Regions from separate parts of the Paenibacillus terreus genome, predicted to be linked through region 1. Evidence: riboswitches for the same ligand, from Rfam matches in the RefSeq annotation. Region 1 holds a riboswitch; each other region holds the start of a gene.

Region 1 (4,103 bases):
TGCCGAAGTCATATCTGCGCCCCGAGCTGCTGCGGGATAACGGGCTGGTGGCGCTCTATATTCCCGAACTGAAGGAGACCCGGCGCACGACCTGCCTCATCTATTCTGAAACGGCCGAGCACGGTCCGGCGGCCAGACAATGGATCGGGGAAACCCGCGCCTCCTTTGCCGGTTACCGGATGGTATGAAGTAAAAGGTCAAGGACAGCATTTTGTCCTTGACCTTTTTTGCAAGTAGAAATAGACAGGATGATTACCGGTTGACCACTTCTTCTTCAAAACGACCGATATTATCGTTTGTGCCGATGATGACCATGATGTCATCGCAGTGCACCTTATCCATTGCCGTAGGCGCAATCAGTACTCCGTTGCTCGTGTGAATGGCCACGATGCTGCAGCCGAAGCGGGTTCGCGTATTAAGCTCGGACAGCGTCTTGCCGTCCAGGCATGACGGCACGTTCAGCTCCGCGATGGTGTAGTCCTTGGAAAGCTGCAAATAATCAAGCAGATTGGGGGTGACCAGCTGGTGGGCGACCCGTATGCCCATATCCCGCTCCGGATATACGATACGGTCTACCCCCAGCTTTTCCAGCGCCCTTCCGTGCAGCTTGGAGATCGCTTTGGCCACCACGGTTTTGATGCCCAGTTCCTTCAATAAAATGGTGGCGAGAATGCTCATCTGGATATCATCTCCGATGGCCACGATGCCGCAATCCATATTGCGGACCCCAATGGAACGGAGCAGCTGCTCATCGGTTGCGTCACCGGCCACCGCATGAGTCAGATGCTCGCTCATTTCCTCCACGACATCTTCATCTCTGTCGATGCCGAGCACCTCACATCCCATTTCCATAAGCTGCAATCCCAGGCTGGAGCCAAAACGTCCCAAACCGATAATCACGAACTGCTGAGTCTTCATTGCTGATCTGTAACTCCCTTATCCTATAATCATTTTGCCTTCCGGGTGCCGGTAAAGCTCTTTGTCCTGCTTTTTTCCCAGAGCGTATGCGAGCGTGATCGGTCCAAGCCTGCCCGCGAACATCGTGAAGCTGATCAATATTTTGCCGATCACCGTCAAGTCCGGCGTCAGTCCCATCGAAAGCCCGACCGTTCCGAATGCGGAGGTCGTTTCAAACAGAATCATCAAGAAATGATGATCCTCGGTGGTGGTAAGAATCATCGTAACGGTAATCACCAGAAAAAGGGCTAGCATCGTAATCGTAAGTGCCTTCAGAATACGCTCCTGCGCCAGCCGGTAACGGTAAATCACGATATCTTCCCTTCCGCGCACCATGGACACTACGGCTCCTGCAAGAATCGTAAAAGTCGTCGTTTTAATACCGCCGCCAGTTGAGCCTGGAGAAGCACCGATAAACATCAGTATAATAATGAAAAACTGCGTAGCCTGGCGGAGTCCGGCGATATCCAGCGTATTGGCGCCCGCCGTGCGCGGCGTAACGGACTGAAAAAGCGAAGCCAGAACTTTGCCTGACCACGGCAGGCTGCCGAGCGTCCTTGGATTGGTGAATTCGAAGACGATAATAACCAAGGCGCCGGTAACAATAAGCACTGCTGTCATCGTAAGCACAACTTTGGTATGCAGGGACAGCTTTCTTTTCTTGCGGTACTCCACCAGATCCGACATGACCACAAAACCGATACCGCCGGTAACAATCAAGAACATGGCCGTAAAGTTGACAACCGGGTCGTTCACGTACAATGTCAGGCTGCGGAATTCACCGAACAGGTCGAAGCCTGCATTGTTAAACATCGAAATGGCATGCCACACCCCGAAGTAAATGGCTCTGCCCACGGGCATGTCAAAAGACCAGCGTGCCGCGAACACCACGGCGCACACCGCTTCTATAATGAGCGAGTACAGCAGCACCTTGCGGATCAGTGAGACGATGCCCTCCATGGAGGTCTGATTCATCGCTTCCTGGAGAATGAGCCTTTCCTTCAGTGAAATTCTGCGCTTGAACACGAGAGCCACCAAGGTGGCCATGGTCATAAAGCCAAGCCCCCCGATCTGGATTAACAGCGCGATGACGATCTGGCCGAATACGGTAAAATGCGTGCCAGTATCCACAACGACCAGACCGGTCACACAAGTGGCCGACGTCGCGGTGAACAAGGCGTCAATAAACGGCAGCGGCACCCCCGATGTATTGGAGATGGGCAGCATAAGCAGTCCCGCTCCGAGCAAAATAATAAGGGCAAAGCCGCACACAAGAATGCGCGGTGGGGATAAATGCAGCCACTTCAGTTTTGGAATTATCATTCTACACCTCTAGAAAAAGTCAATAAAAAAAACGTCCATCGATGTACCTCACAAAAGATAGACCGCTCCATAATCATAAAAAAAGACACCGGAAAACCGAGTGCCTGACCAGGTTCCTGCTGCAGCCTACGAGGTTAGCTGACGGATTCGGACTGCAGAATTGTCCTATTCGGACCCGGCCATGACCAGGTGCGAAATTCACCCCAATTTAATGGTTCCCCCGTTTTCGTAACGAAATTCGGCATTTATGCAATTGCAAACAAATTATAAACCTTCTCCTTGTACATCACAAAAGAGGCTTTTCATGAAAAAGACTCAAATAACGCCAATTCAGTGCAAAAGATGCTGTCCTGCTGCAATGAATCCTACATTATTGTATTCTTTCATCTTTTTCATCGTATTTACACACGTTCATGAAGCGATGGCGGTCAACAGAACACTATGTTATCTTTAAATGGTTCAGATGAAGGAGGTATTAGATGAATCCCATAGGAATACCGGTTAAATTAACCGCTGATTTCAAAAAGCTGAGCATCCTGGGCATCGTCGGCCTCGCCGTGTTTCTGCTGCTGCAGGTGCTGCTGCCGGTGCTTGCATCCTTAAACCAGAATCAGCCAGGGGAGGTAATCAGCAAACAGCAGGCAATAGAGAGCGCTGAAGCTTTTGCCAAGTCCGTTTTGGGTTATAAAAGCTCAGCGGAAGAAATTCCGGCCCCGGCCTATGAAGCACAATCCGAGCTGTACGGTTACCTTTCCAGGGAGCAGCTGCTTCCCGAATACAACCGGGTGTGGAGCGGCAAATTTCCTTATGAATTTTACCGGGTCAGCCTGCCCGATCCGGCTCAGGATCGTACCGTGATGGTTGATGTGGGGCTGCAGACGGGAAAACCTGCCGGTTTTATTATTCAAATGAGCGACGGATTTTATAACAGCACCGAAGCTCTTCCTGAAGGGGAAACCCGAAGCGGGCTGCTGCGGTCATACGAAGCGGGCCTGTCTCTTGCAGATAAAGAGGCATTGGCAGCGCCCATACTGAAGCAGATGGGATATAACACGGAAAATCTGACTGTGGAAAGCCGCGAAGACAAACCAGGGCTCACCTATTCGGATGAAGGAAGCAAGATCGGGGATGCCGTGCTGCAGATCAGGCTGACGTTTGAAAACGGGGGCGTCCGCTCTCTAGCGTCCTCCTTTGCTGTGCCTCCTTCCCAAACAGAATATGTGGATCAGCAGACAAAGCTTGCAAACCTTCTGTATTATATCGGCTACATGCTGTTTTCCTTTGTGCTAGGCGTGCTTGCCGTGGTATACAGCAGTTTGACCCGGCGTCATACCTCATTTACCCGCGGTATTATGCTGAGCTTCATTTATTTTGCCATTTCGGTGCTGACTCTGTTCAACATGATGCCTTATTTGCAGGCTCAATCCGCCAACAGGGACGCTCTGATCTTCGGCATCGGTCTGCAAATTATCTTTAATCTGATGATGGGGGTTATCATTTATTTTTCCTTTGTAGGAGGCAACGGGCTTTGGAAAAAGGCTGGTCTCAATCCGTGGCCGCGGGCCAAAGAGCCCGGATACGGAGTTTATGTGCTGCGCAGCATGGGCACCGGATATCTGTGGGCTTTCATCCTGCTGGGAGTTCAGTCCGTCATCTTCGTTATTCTCAACCTGCTGATCGGCAGCTGGTCTACCATAGATGAGACACAGTCGCCGTATAATATGGCCTATGCCTGGCTGCTGCCGATCATGGCATGGATGGCGGGGATCGGGGAAGAGGCGCTTTACAGGCTGTTCGGCATCCCGATGCTGAGAAAGATCGTG
Region 2 (4,103 bases), on a different contig from region 1:
TTGAATTTGCGGCGGGCAAGGTAATGCCATACCCGCTGTAATGTGCCGGACCAGTTCTTCGCTTTGGCCGCAGGTTTCCGGCCGCCACGGGCGCCTGGCTGCTGAGCCGATGCAGGCCTTGGATACCGGAATGGTTCAGTGAATGCCTTGAGCATGCTGAAGTGCCTCCTCTCCGAATTGGGACTGATAAATACGCCGGTATAATTCTGAACCGGAAAGCAATTCCTCATGTGTTCCCTTCGCAATGAGGCGGCCTTCATCCAGCAGTAGAATCAGGTCCGCAGAGATCGTCGAGTTGATTTTCTGTGTAATCAGGAACGTCGTGCACGAGAGAGCCTCCAATTCGGCCAGCAAAGCCGCTTCGGTCTTCACGTCAAGCGCGCTGGTGCTGTCGTCCAGTATCAGAATGGACGGCTTGCGTACGAGCGCACGGGCAATGGAGAGCCGCTGCTTCTGCCCCCCGGACAGATTGATCCCACGCTGGCCCAGAACCGTATCGTAACCATTCGGCAGGCCTTCGATCGTCTCATGAAGCTGCGCCTGCCGTGCCGCTGCACGGATATCGTCCAGCGTGGCACGCTCATCCCCCCAGGCGATATTTTCACGGATCGTTCCCGAGAACAGTATCACCTCCTGCGGCACGTAACCAGTGGCATCCCTTAGCTGCCTCACATCAAGCTGCTTCGCGTCCGTGCCATCGATCAATACGACACCTTCCGTCTCCTCATACAGCCTGGGTATGAGCTGAACGAGCGAAGACTTGCCCGAACCGGTCGCCCCCATGATTGCCACCCGCTCGCCCGGACGCACCCGGAATGAAATATCCGCCAGAACCGGGGCGCTGCCGTCCGGGTAACGGAACCCAACGTTGCGAAACTCCACCTGTCCTTGAACAGGCTTCCTCTCGCACGTGCCTTCCACATATTTCAACATGTTGTCTGTCGCTGCAAGCAGTTCACCGATTCGCTGCGCCGATGCTCCCGCACGGGAATAGGTAACCACAATCCAGGACAGGGCCGACAAGGCGCCGATCGTCCTCAGCGCATAATTGACAACTGCAACAACTTCGCCGACTGAGACCTCTCCAGTGGCAATATCCGCCCTTCCGTTCCACAGCACCGCTATGATGGCCAGGTTCATCAGCAGCAAAATAAACGGCATCGTCGTTTCCGTCAACCGCAGCGCACGAACGGTGCCCTTCATCAATTCTCCGCTAAGACGGGAGAAACGCCCGATTTCATGCCCCATGCGCACAAATACCCGAATCAGCCGGATCGCGGTCAGATTTTCCTGAATAGAGCCGTTTACGCTGTCCAGCCGGCGCTGTACGCTGCGGAACAAAGCCGAGGCTTTCTTCATTACAAGGTAAAGAAACACCAGCAGCACAGGAACGGTAACTGTCAGAAGCCCCCCTAGTTTGACGTTAACCACGAGCGACATGATGACACTGCCCAGAACAAGCAGCGGCACACGGGACATAAAGCGCAAGCTCATGAAAATGGTATCCTGGAGCTGCGATACATCGCCAGTAAGGCGGGTAATCAGCGACGAGGCCGCGAACCGGCTGAACAGCGCATAAGAAAAAGACTGTACCGTCACATAAAGCCTGCTCCGCAAATCATAAGCAAATCCCTGGCTGGCGTGTGACGCATAAAACGTGCCAATGATCCCGGCGGCAAATGCGACGGCTGCTCCTGCCACAAGAATGCCGCCCCACAGCCAGACAGTCTGCAGATTGCCCGTCCGAATGCCATCATCGATGATTCTGGAAATGATCCACGGCTGAAGCAGTTCAACCGACAGCTCCACCAGCATCATAAAAATAGCGATAAATGAGGCGAGTCGATACTTCTTCAGAAATACAAATATGAATGCCATATCCCCCTCCGATTAGCACGGTCCGCCGTTCAGCCTGAGCTTTAGCGACTCCCGCCGCTTAGTCTGCATCCTTTAATACGTACATTGTAACAAACATATTACCGGCATCCATCTCTAAGTCCTTTCAAGATAAAGCCGACTTCTCCTGTCTTGGTATAAATCACATGGTCCGCGCCCATCCGCTGGTACACGCCTCTTGGATGCATCAGCTGCCGGGTAATGACATGAATCTCCCGTTCTGTCCATGACCTGCAGATTTGCAGATAGCGGCAGGTAAGATTGAGACTGCTCTCAAATATGAAAATACAGCCTACCGTCATTTTGGGAATGACCCACTTCTCCGTCATGGACGTATCGATCCGAACAATTTGCTCCACCCCCTGCTTCTCAAAATGCTTCTCTTCTGCGGTGCTGTTCGTCAGAACCGCAAAGGGCAAATGGTGATGCTGCAACAGCTTTACAAATTTTCGGCCGTCGTTGTTAGGAGCAACAACGAGAATGGTCTCGGTTTGCATTCAGATCCTCCTCGATATTCGGGCAGCAAAATAAAAAAAGAAGCCAGGGCGTCCAAGTAGCTTCCCGCGGCTTCTCTCCCAAGGTCCATATGCCAATAAAACACGGACTGGATATTAGTCGGTTTGCTGCCTCTCCCTGTACGCTTATGAGGTTAGCTGTCGGATTCGGGCGAGAGAGTCGCCCTACGCGGCCGAGACCTTGGAATCTCCTCCGCGATTCACCCCTGCAAGCCATAACTGTTCCGCCTCTTCTGCCGGAATCAGTCGGCCGCTTTGGTTCCCCCATTTTCCGCTCTGTGCGGAAATTCAGCGATAAAAGCAAAATCATCATATAAAAAAAATCAAATTACGATTTGAATCATACACCCGCCCGGATGATAGTGTAAAGACTTGTTATTCCCGATTCTTTCAAAATTTGCTTTAATCAAAGGCTGTCAAAGCAGCCTGTTGAGGCGCTACTATATCAAAAATGTCAATATCCGCCATAACCATCCGAAAAGACGTTTGCGGAAGGCTTTAGTTATATCTGAAATTCACTACCATCGTAGGTGCAAGTAGTTTAATATTAACGGGAACTCCTCGGTTCAAAGTTCACAAAAAGATGACGAACGAAATTGATGCATCTTCTTGAAGGAGTGATGTGGTATGAGAAATTACAGATGTCAAATTGATGCTATGCCGAAAAAGTCTACCAAGTAGGGGAGCACGTACAGGGTTCTCCTGAATACAAGGAGGAGTCCAGTATTGATTACATTACAAACCATATCCAAGAGTAATTGGGAAGAATGTGCCTATCTTAAACCGAAACCGGAACAAGAAAGGTTTATGGCTGCAAATCTTTATTCGATTGCAGAGGCGCAATTTTTAGAAGGATTTGTAACAAAGGCGATTTACAATGATGATGTAATGATTGGATTTACAATGTATGGACCCGATCCTGAGGATGGGAATTACTGGATTTACCGTTTTATGATTGACGAAAGATTCCAAGGACAAGGCCATGGTTATAAAGCTATGCTGCTGGTTATTGATGAGATAAGAAAAAGCAATAACAGAACTGAGGTTATAATGCTTGGCTACAATCCAGATAATGAAGAAGCCAGAGCGCTATACACAAAATCAGGCTTTAGAGAAGTGGGACCAGCTCCTTGGGGGGAAATACTTGCAAAGTATAGTTTTGAATAACTTATCTGATTGCAATTATGAATATTATGCTGCATGAACTGGTGCCTTGACTGCATTAAACCGCCCTTTACGGGGGCGGTTTATCTTTTGACCGAAAAGTTTCGTAAAATGATAGCTTCACATCACTTCTCATTTTGTCCAATAAACAGCTGAGCATACCGGGTGAGAGTCCATGCAGCCCGCTGCGAAATCTGCTCCTCTTTTTTGTTCCCGCTTATTTGAGAAATGAACTTCTCCATCAAACTTGCAGCCTTGCCTGTATTCCCTTGCTCCAATTGTTTTTGCGCCTGCTTCAGAGTGCTGTTCAGACGGGAAGCGAGGTCGCCTTTTACTTCTTTGGCCGCACGGTACTGTTCAAATACGGATTGCAGACCGTTCAGCGCGGCGGGCGCATGGAAGACAGGAACCGGCACATCCGCCCAATCCGTGTCTGAAGCGAAATAAAAGCTGGTATATGACGGCTGGTTGTAGGCCGTATTTTGCCGTGCTACCCCGGTCCGGTACTGCGGATCATGCATAAGCGTG
Region 3 (4,103 bases), on a different contig from region 1:
AAAGGCGGACGCAAAATTTATCAGTACTATGCCGATGATGTGCACGATTTTGCCTGGGCTGCCTCGCCCGATTTTGTCACCTATGAAGAGCCCTTCTCCACCGCGCAGGTGCCGGGCGTCAAGATCAAATTGTACATGGACTCCTCTCATAAAGAGCTGAAAGCCCGGTATATGTATGCAGCCAAAGCCGCACTGTCCAACTTCAGCAAGTGGTACGGGCCCTACCCCTACTCCACCTTGTCCATCGTCGTTCCTCCGCAAAACGCCAACGGTGCCGGCGGGATGGAGTATCCGACACTGGTTACGGCTTTCGGTGCGGACGATGCCGCACCGGGATATAACCTGGAGCGAACCGTAGTGCATGAAATCGCCCATCAATACTTTTACGGCATCGTGGCCAGCAATGAGTTCGAAGAACCGTGGCTTGACGAAGGATTTGCCTCCTATGCGGAGGATAAATTAATGGAACAGGAATACGGTCTCATCCCGAACACACCCTTGCAGTCTGGACAGGTCTATGCTCCTGAGCCGCTGACCCGCGAAGCATGGAAATACAGCTCGCCCAGCCACTATGCGCAAAATGCCTACTTGCGCGGCAAACTGGTGCTGCTTGGCATGGAACAGCAGCTGGGAAGCGCCAAAATGGAGGCTCTGCTTCGTTCCTATGTGCGGAAATACCGCTTCAAGCATCCATCCACTCAGGATTTCCAGCGAGTCACGGAGAAATTGACGGGCAAGTCCTGGTCCCAATATTTCAATCAGTATGTATACGGCAGTCAGATGGCCGATTTCGCAGTGGACAACATTCAGGTTCGCAAGCTGGAGAATGGAATGTACGAGTCTGTCGTTACCGTTTCCAAAAAGGGTGGCGACGTGCCGGCAGTGCCTGTACAAATTACGTTCGAGGATAAAAGCAGCGTGCAGAAAACGTGGGACGGCAAGCAGCAAAAGGTAACCTACCGTATTCAAAGCCGGTCCCCCGCTGCCTCGGTGGTCATTGATCCTCTTCATACGATCCCTCTGGAGAACAACCACCTGAATAACACACTGCTGGCCAAGCTGCCGGAGAAAACCGAAACACGCTGGCTTCTGGGGATGACCAGGCTGGCTGAAGCTTTGATTGGAAGTCTGTCATGGTGAGGTGTCCGAGGTGATGAATTCTGTAAAAGAGGGTTGGACGCTCGTCCGCTTGCACTTTTTTATCGTAATTCTGCTGTTTATCTACCGTCTTGTCTGGGGAGTATTCAACTATAAATACACGGAATCGGGGATTGTGCCCCTGCTGCTGCGTTATCCGGGAAGCGGGCAGAGCGAGCTCAACCAGACCTTATTCTGGATGGAGAGCCAAATTGCATTGGTGCAAAATTCTTCCGTCCATCTGTATTTCTGGGTTCTGCTTGCGGTCATCTTGCTGCGCATGCTGTTGACCCCTTTGGTCCGCGTAGGTGTGTATTACAGCCTGCACATGAAGAAAGAGCTAGGACGGCGTTCCTTTCTCACCGGCATCCGGCTGTTCTGGCGTTCGTCCCTTTTATATTACACGGTTGAAATCTGCCTTCTGCTGCTTCCCGGATACTGGATTATACCGCGTCTGCTGCAGACTCTGTCCGGTTTAATGAACGAGCCGCTCATGGCCGCCGCCCGTCTTCTCCCCTACATCGCTTTATGGGGCATTTTGGCCTGGCTCATCCGTCAATGCGTGATGTACATGCAGTTCGGAACGATCAGCGGGAGGGGCGCCTGGTTCTCGCTCGCCTGCTGCATGCGGCGAATTCTGCCCGGTATCGGAATATCCGCACTGCTCGGAGCGTCCGTATTCGTCCTGCTCTCTATCTTTACCGCTTCGGCCTGGCTGTGGACAGGACTGCTTGCACTCATTCTGCATCAGACCTATCATTTTATTTCTTCACTTTTTACAATATGGCATACGTCCGCACAGTATCATTTATGGAATACGGCTTGTGATTCGTTCACCAAGGAGTAAAATGATGCCAACCCCTGCATTTCAAGCGAACAAAAAATATAGTGAATTCTCAAAAGTATAGGTTTGTTTAATCTCACTTAACATAGTGCTTTCGATATTTTTTGTCTCTGCTTGCTGCAGAGGCTATTTTTTTGCAGTTTTTTGCTATGAAACATTTGCCAAACTATGCTTCCTTTGTTACAATAGTCGCAGTGAACTGATAGTAACAACTTTGTAATTATTGTTGTAACCTTTTTAGACAAACCATTCAGGATTATTCATACGCTTCAAGGTGCATATCTAAGTGAAGCCGAATTCCCGGCACCTGGGAAGCGGGGGAACCAGTTTTGGGTGAATTGATCTCGCAACAGAGGGATCATAGGGGAGCCTTCTACCGAACCCTTAAGCTAACCTCGCAGGCATTGGAAGGGGTTTGTATTTTTTTGAAGAAGAAGCTAACTATCGCACTCATGAGTGCAGCAATCGCCTTCTCGGCCTTTTCGTTCGGCGCAGGAAGCGTATATGCGGACTCTAAAATGGACCAGATCATTCAGGATGCCAAAGGCACTTCTTATAGAGCAGGCGGCACAACGTTGAGCGGATTTGACTGTTCCGGATTTACAAGTTATGTATTTGAGAAGCTTGGAATCGATCTTCCACGCCAATCCTCCTCTCAATTCGATATGGGAACCTCCGTTTCGCGGGATGAAATGCGACCTGGCGATCTGGTATTCTTTAACACCAACGGAAGAGGAGTTTCACATGTAGGGATTTTTGTAGGCGACGGCAAGTTTGCCCATTCCTCCTCATCGCGCGGTGTCACCGTCAGTTCCTTGAATGAAAGTTACTACGCCAACCGGTATCTTGGTGCCAAACGTGTCATGAGCACATCCACTTACGAATCCGTTGCCCTTGATTAGAAATCATTACATCATTCATACGAACTTCAATAGCAGCTTCGATTCCGACCGGAATTGAGGCTGTTTTTTTAGATTTCAGTAAGTATAAACACTTTGGCATAAGCCTCCTGAAATCGAAAAAACTATCGGTAGATGCGGTCTGTCATCTGTGAATGTACATCGATAGACGTTTTTTTGTTGCCAAACAGGTTTAACTAAAGGGGGGAAAGAACATGTCCGCCGGATCAGCAAGCTATCAGGTCGTTCCGATGAGTGAAAAGCAGGCGGCTGCCATATGCGAGTGGAAATATGAACCACCTTACGACATCTACGGCTGGCTCCCTTGGGAGCAAATGAAGGCTCTTGATATCGAATTCGCCAACACGGAGCTGCGGAGCTCCCAATATGTCGCCGTATTGAATGAGTCAGGGGATCTATGCGGATTTGCCCAGTATTTCCCTATGGAAGGGGTGACCCGCCTTGGTCTCGGAATGCGCCCTGAACTCTGCGGTCATGGACATGGCGCGGAGTTTGTGAGGGCTATCGCCGAGGAAGCCAGGCGCCGTACACCACACAATGAGATCGACCTCGAAGTCCTCGTCTGGAACAAACGGGCCATCAGAGCCTACCGGTCGGCAGGCTTTCGGATTACCGATACCTACGAGCGGCAAACTCCCGAAGGGATGAAACCTTTTCATTGCATGGTCTACAATCATGGTGAAGATACACACAATATACCAAACGCCCCGGAATCAGAGTCTTAACTCTAAACCAGGGCGTTTCTCCATTAAAACGCTTATTTGCTTAAGTTTATTTGGTGTTGCAGGGCTAATCCTCCGAACGCATTCGTTCGAACGCTTCATTGTACTGCTGCGCTTCTTTTATATCCACTGCTGTGATCCCGCCTTCATCCCATGAGGTAAGACGCAGTGTGACCGTCTTGTAATCAATGGTAATAAACGGATGGTGATTGAATGCTTCCGAAATACCAGCTACCTCATCCACGAATGCAATTCCTCTCATAAAGCTGGAAAAGACATATTTTCGGACAATCCAGCGTCCCTCTTCAAGCTCCCAGCCCTCTAGCTTCTCCAGATGAGCCTCTATTTCCTCTAATGTAAAAGGCATTGTAATTCCTACTCCTCTCCGTTATACGGAAGCCGTTCCTGATGTCTTTAGGGTCAGTGCCTATATCGTGTTTCATATTACCATGGCTTCGGCGAGAAATCCATATGGTTATG
Region 4 (4,103 bases), on a different contig from region 1:
GAGGCTGCCCTTGGATGCGTGATCAGGCCTGCGTCGATAAGGTCTTCCCAATCGATCAGGGGGCTGGCACCCTCCACCGTCGTGTGAACCCTGGCGAGCGCATGGCGGATTGCTTCCGGGGAAGCATTCTCCACCCCGATATCCCCTTTTCGGGTCGCTTCCGCCTCCGGAATAAAGGCCTGCTTACAGCCCGGCACCTTGGAGGCGATAATCTTCCGTATCCGTTCCCCGGCATGATCGGGATCGGTCAGTATAATGACACCGCGCCGCTTCTGGGCCATGGCAATTTTGCGAATGGTCATGGCATTGATGGCAGAGCCGCCGGTTTCAATGGTGTCGGCTTCAACCGCCCTTTTAACGGCAACCGTATCATCACGGCCTTCCACGACGATGACTTCCTTGATCATTGCTTCTTTCTTCCTTCCTGAACAAAAAATAAGAAGAGGATGATCATCCTCTTCTTAGCATGGCATCTTTATGATCTTAATACTATCCTAATCATCGATTGAAATACAACCTTCAATCTGCCGATGGTTAATTCAATTCCGGCTTGACCGGCCCGATGACATATACCGTCATCCCGCTTTTACGGCCAAAGTTCAACGCTTTGTTTAAACTCTCATAATACACATCGATTTTATTGCCTTTGATGGCGCCGCCAGTATCCTCCGCACGGCGGAAGCCGAGGCCTTCAATATATACCCACCAGCCGATTGGAATCACGTCGGGATCCACAGCAATGGTCCGGCCTTCGGTTACGCGCGTACCGGAGGATGTCCGGGTGCCAATGCCAGGTTCCTGTGCGGAGTAAGCTGTCATGGATACATCGTTTAACACTTTTGTATACTTAAATTCTATTCCTGCCCGGCTAGTCGTATTGGCGCTGGCCGTGCTTGCGGAATCGGAAGGCCCGGTTGATGCCGCGAGTACAACAGGCTTCTTCTTTGTGCCTACTGCAATAACCTTATCAACACGCTTCGTACCGACCTCTTTGCTGACCATGCGCTTTGAAACCAGTTTCCCGTCATGATACACCTTCTCGATATTCTGAATCATGACCCCGTCTTTACCGCTCACCAGAACACGGTTATCTCCCTTGTACAAGCTTGGATCAGCCGTCTTGACGACTCTGTGAGGGATTTCGGCCTTTTGCTGAACCTGCTGCTTCGTTACACGGACGATTTTTATATCCATGTTAGAAGAGACTTTGGTGTCGAGCGAAGGGGAAACCTTATCTTCAGGTGACAAATTATAGCCTAAGGTTTGAACAGCGTCTTTTACTGTATTTTCGGTGGTGTACAGCTTCTTGGTTTCATAACCTGCGGATACATTCACTTGGGTAGCCCGTTTAATGACTACACGGTCGCCATCCTGGATAGCTCCGTTCACCGACATGGAAATCTTGTCATGGGGTGCCAGTGTAATGGAATGCTCCTCCAGAACATCCTGCAAACTTTCTCCGCGGGTTTCCACCGCTCTTGTCTGGCCATCGATGACCAGAACCACTTGCTTCTTTGTCTGTGTGTACACCAGAATAGAGATCATGATTGTTAGTGCGATTAGAAAAATAGCGACCAGTGATGCGTGGCGCAATTTTTCATGCTTCCATCGCAACGCGTAAGACATGCTGGATGAGCGTGACTCATGGGCATCCCCTTGCTGGAAAATTCCCACTTCTCCGTCCTCCTTCATAGCCTCGCCGTCTAGAGTAATGCATGATTGAAATTGACGCGACTATACCAGATTTTCTACAAGACAAGCCTGACTGCAGCCTGCCCTGCATCATGTTCCCGTCTTCGCAGCATGGCGCCCCCCTTTACTGGTTCATAACTTCGTTATGTAACAGTATGTGGGCAAGTTCTCCCATATTCATAAACTAAAAAAGCCAGGAAAGAGTTAAGAGAGCTCTTTCGCGGCTTCCGTCAATGATTACGCGGAAAATCCATGCACGAGGCAGCTTCTCTCTTGATACGCTTACGGGGTTAGCTGTCGGGTTCGGACGTAGAGAGTCGCCCTAGTTCCAGTCACCCGCTCATGGCGGCTGCCTTCACATTCACCCCTAAGACCCAGAAAAGAAATCGAACTATGATGTCAGCAAAGGAACAGCGCACAGCGGCGTGTCTATGTCTGTAAGCTTCCGCTGCAGCTCCCTTTCGGCCTGCCATCATATCGGTTCCCCCGTTCTCCATGACGGAGACTAAGCGAGACTGGTCCATGAAATGAACTATTGATTTGCCCCTTTACACGGCCTCAATAATTCACTGAAACGATGATATCCTGTTTATATGCATGTTGTAAAGCAGGTTTCAAGTGTTTTTCTCTAAATAATCGGTTAAAATATTGTAATAATCGCCGTTTTCCTGAAACATTTTTATGATTAACTCCGTCTGTCTTACTTTTTTAACGGTTTATCTCACGTTTCCTCTTGATGTAAAATCGTTCCAGCCCATTTTGGGTCGTGACAGCCGCCAATTCCTCCACGGAAATTCCCTTAATTTGGGCAGCCGCTTCAGCCACCAATTTCACATAAGCCGACTCATTTCGTTTGCCTCTGAAGGGGTGTGGTGTCAAGTAAGGGGAATCGGTCTCAATCAATAAACGGTCCATCGGCACCTGCGCCAAAACCTCTTTCGGCTGACGCGCATTTTTGAACGTAATCGGTCCGCCAAACGACAAATGAAATCCCATATTCAGACATAATTTAGCAATTTCCCAGCTGCCGGAGAACGAATGCATTACTCCTCCAACCTCATGCGCTTTCTCCTCACGCAAAATTTTCACGATATCCTCGTGCGCATCCCGATTGTGAATGACAATAGGCATTCCCAGTTCCCGGGCAAGTCCGATTTGTTGGCGCAATACTCGCTGCTGAACATCCTTTGGAGAAGTATCCCAATGGTAATCCAACCCAATTTCTCCAATGGCCACGACCTTCTCATGCTCGCAAAGCGATGCAATCCATTCCAAATCTCCATCCTGCATGGTGATGGCATCCACAGGATGCCATCCGACAGCCGCATAAATAAAATCATACGTTTCGGCAAGCTTCATTGTACTGGGAATAGTCTCTCTATTAAAACCGACATTGATCATTCGCGTAACTCCCGCTTCGACGGCATTTGATATGATCTGCTCTCTGTCTTCATTAAATTGTGGCGAATCTAGATGAGTGTGTGTATCAAATAATTCCAAGGATTGTTCCTCCTTAATTGGATTTAATTTAGATTAATTTCTTTCTTTGGCAATTTTCTATTTTTGCAACCTTTTATATCATGATGCTTAAGGCTAAAACAAATGACTTGAAGATTATTTTACAAACAACTTCTGAACATCCGGCGGCAGAGTATCCCTGATTTGCTCCAATTTATTCTGCGGGTAATACAGATGGTATTTCCCCCGGTGAATACCGCTGATCGAGCGGACAATATCCGATACTTCGGAAATTTCGCGTATACCGCCCTCCCGATCAAGCAGCAAAATCTGGTTCTCTGTCGATCCGTCCTTCCGGAATACATCATAAGGAAGGTCTGTCGGAAAATCAATTTCCAGGTCATATTCAGGGTGCAGCCCGGCCTTCGCCAGAGCGTTCCGCAATTCATCAATCATGCCCATATCCATGGAATCAATTTGTACATATTTATATAGTCTACGATCTATAAAACGCGAGCACAGGTCGCTCAGGACAGGGTCCTCTTCTTTCTTCCATAGATTGAATACGGTTTGTATCAGGGATTCATCCAGCAGCAGGTACTGGCTGACTGTCAGATCGCCACGGATTAAATCCGGAAGAGGATCAAGCAGAAATCCGAACGTATAGCCCTGGTCCATAAGTTCCTTGGCCCTCCGGAAAATTAGCCGCAGTATGATTTCCGAGCTGCGGGTTACCGGATGAAAATAAATTTGCCAGTACATCTGGTAGCGGGACATCAGGTAGTCCTCCACGGCATGCATTCCTGAATCCTTGACGACAATCCGGCCCTTATGAGGGCGGAGCAAGCGCAGAATGCGGTCAAGGTCGATGGTACCGTAATTTACGCCAGTCTGGTAAGCATCCCGCAGCAGATAATCCATTCTGTCCGCATCAAGCGGACTCGTTACGAGGT

What was found. A riboswitch is a leader RNA that binds a small molecule or an ion and turns the genes downstream of it on or off. The one in region 1 is predicted to bind cyclic di-AMP.
Region 2: linked by a shared signal. The riboswitch ahead of ACE5KN_RS04490 (hypothetical protein) and the one ahead of ACE5KN_RS19420 (TrkH family potassium uptake protein) in region 1 are both predicted to bind cyclic di-AMP.
Region 3: linked by a shared signal. The riboswitch ahead of ACE5KN_RS30605 (C40 family peptidase) and the one ahead of ACE5KN_RS19420 (TrkH family potassium uptake protein) in region 1 are both predicted to bind cyclic di-AMP.
Region 4: linked by a shared signal. The riboswitch ahead of ACE5KN_RS30185 (resuscitation-promoting factor) and the one ahead of ACE5KN_RS19420 (TrkH family potassium uptake protein) in region 1 are both predicted to bind cyclic di-AMP.

What each region holds. Positions count from the first base shown of each region.
Region 1 is NZ_JBHIRX010000011.1:71,981-76,083, forward strand. It holds gene ACE5KN_RS19410 (LysR family transcriptional regulator) at 1-188, shown strand, start outside; gene ACE5KN_RS19415 (potassium channel family protein) at 253-918, opposite strand; gene ACE5KN_RS19420 (TrkH family potassium uptake protein) at 937-2,280, opposite strand; cyclic di-AMP (ydaO/yuaA leader) riboswitch at 2,389-2,534, opposite strand; gene ACE5KN_RS19425 (CPBP family intramembrane glutamic endopeptidase) at 2,760-4,103, shown strand, end outside.
Region 2 is NZ_JBHIRX010000002.1:58,815-62,917, reverse strand. It holds gene ACE5KN_RS04500 (ABC transporter ATP-binding protein) at 1-155, opposite strand, end outside; gene ACE5KN_RS04495 (ABC transporter ATP-binding protein) at 136-1,878, opposite strand; gene ACE5KN_RS04490 (hypothetical protein) at 1,977-2,393, opposite strand; cyclic di-AMP (ydaO/yuaA leader) riboswitch at 2,521-2,715, opposite strand; gene ACE5KN_RS04485 (GNAT family N-acetyltransferase) at 3,138-3,578, shown strand; gene ACE5KN_RS04480 (rhamnogalacturonan lyase) at 3,701-4,103, opposite strand, start outside.
Region 3 is NZ_JBHIRX010000032.1:21,109-25,211, reverse strand. It holds gene ACE5KN_RS30615 (M1 family metallopeptidase) at 1-1,140, shown strand, start outside; gene ACE5KN_RS30610 (hypothetical protein) at 1,154-1,984, shown strand; cyclic di-AMP (ydaO/yuaA leader) riboswitch at 2,262-2,400, shown strand; gene ACE5KN_RS30605 (C40 family peptidase) at 2,407-2,883, shown strand; gene ACE5KN_RS30600 (GNAT family N-acetyltransferase) at 3,096-3,626, shown strand; gene ACE5KN_RS30595 (4a-hydroxytetrahydrobiopterin dehydratase) at 3,691-3,990, opposite strand.
Region 4 is NZ_JBHIRX010000030.1:45,360-49,462, forward strand. It holds gene rnmV (ribonuclease M5) at 1-407, opposite strand, end outside; gene ACE5KN_RS30185 (resuscitation-promoting factor) at 535-1,674, opposite strand; cyclic di-AMP (ydaO/yuaA leader) riboswitch at 1,956-2,214, opposite strand; gene ACE5KN_RS30190 (TatD family hydrolase) at 2,401-3,192, opposite strand; gene ACE5KN_RS30195 (HD domain-containing protein) at 3,307-4,103, opposite strand, start outside.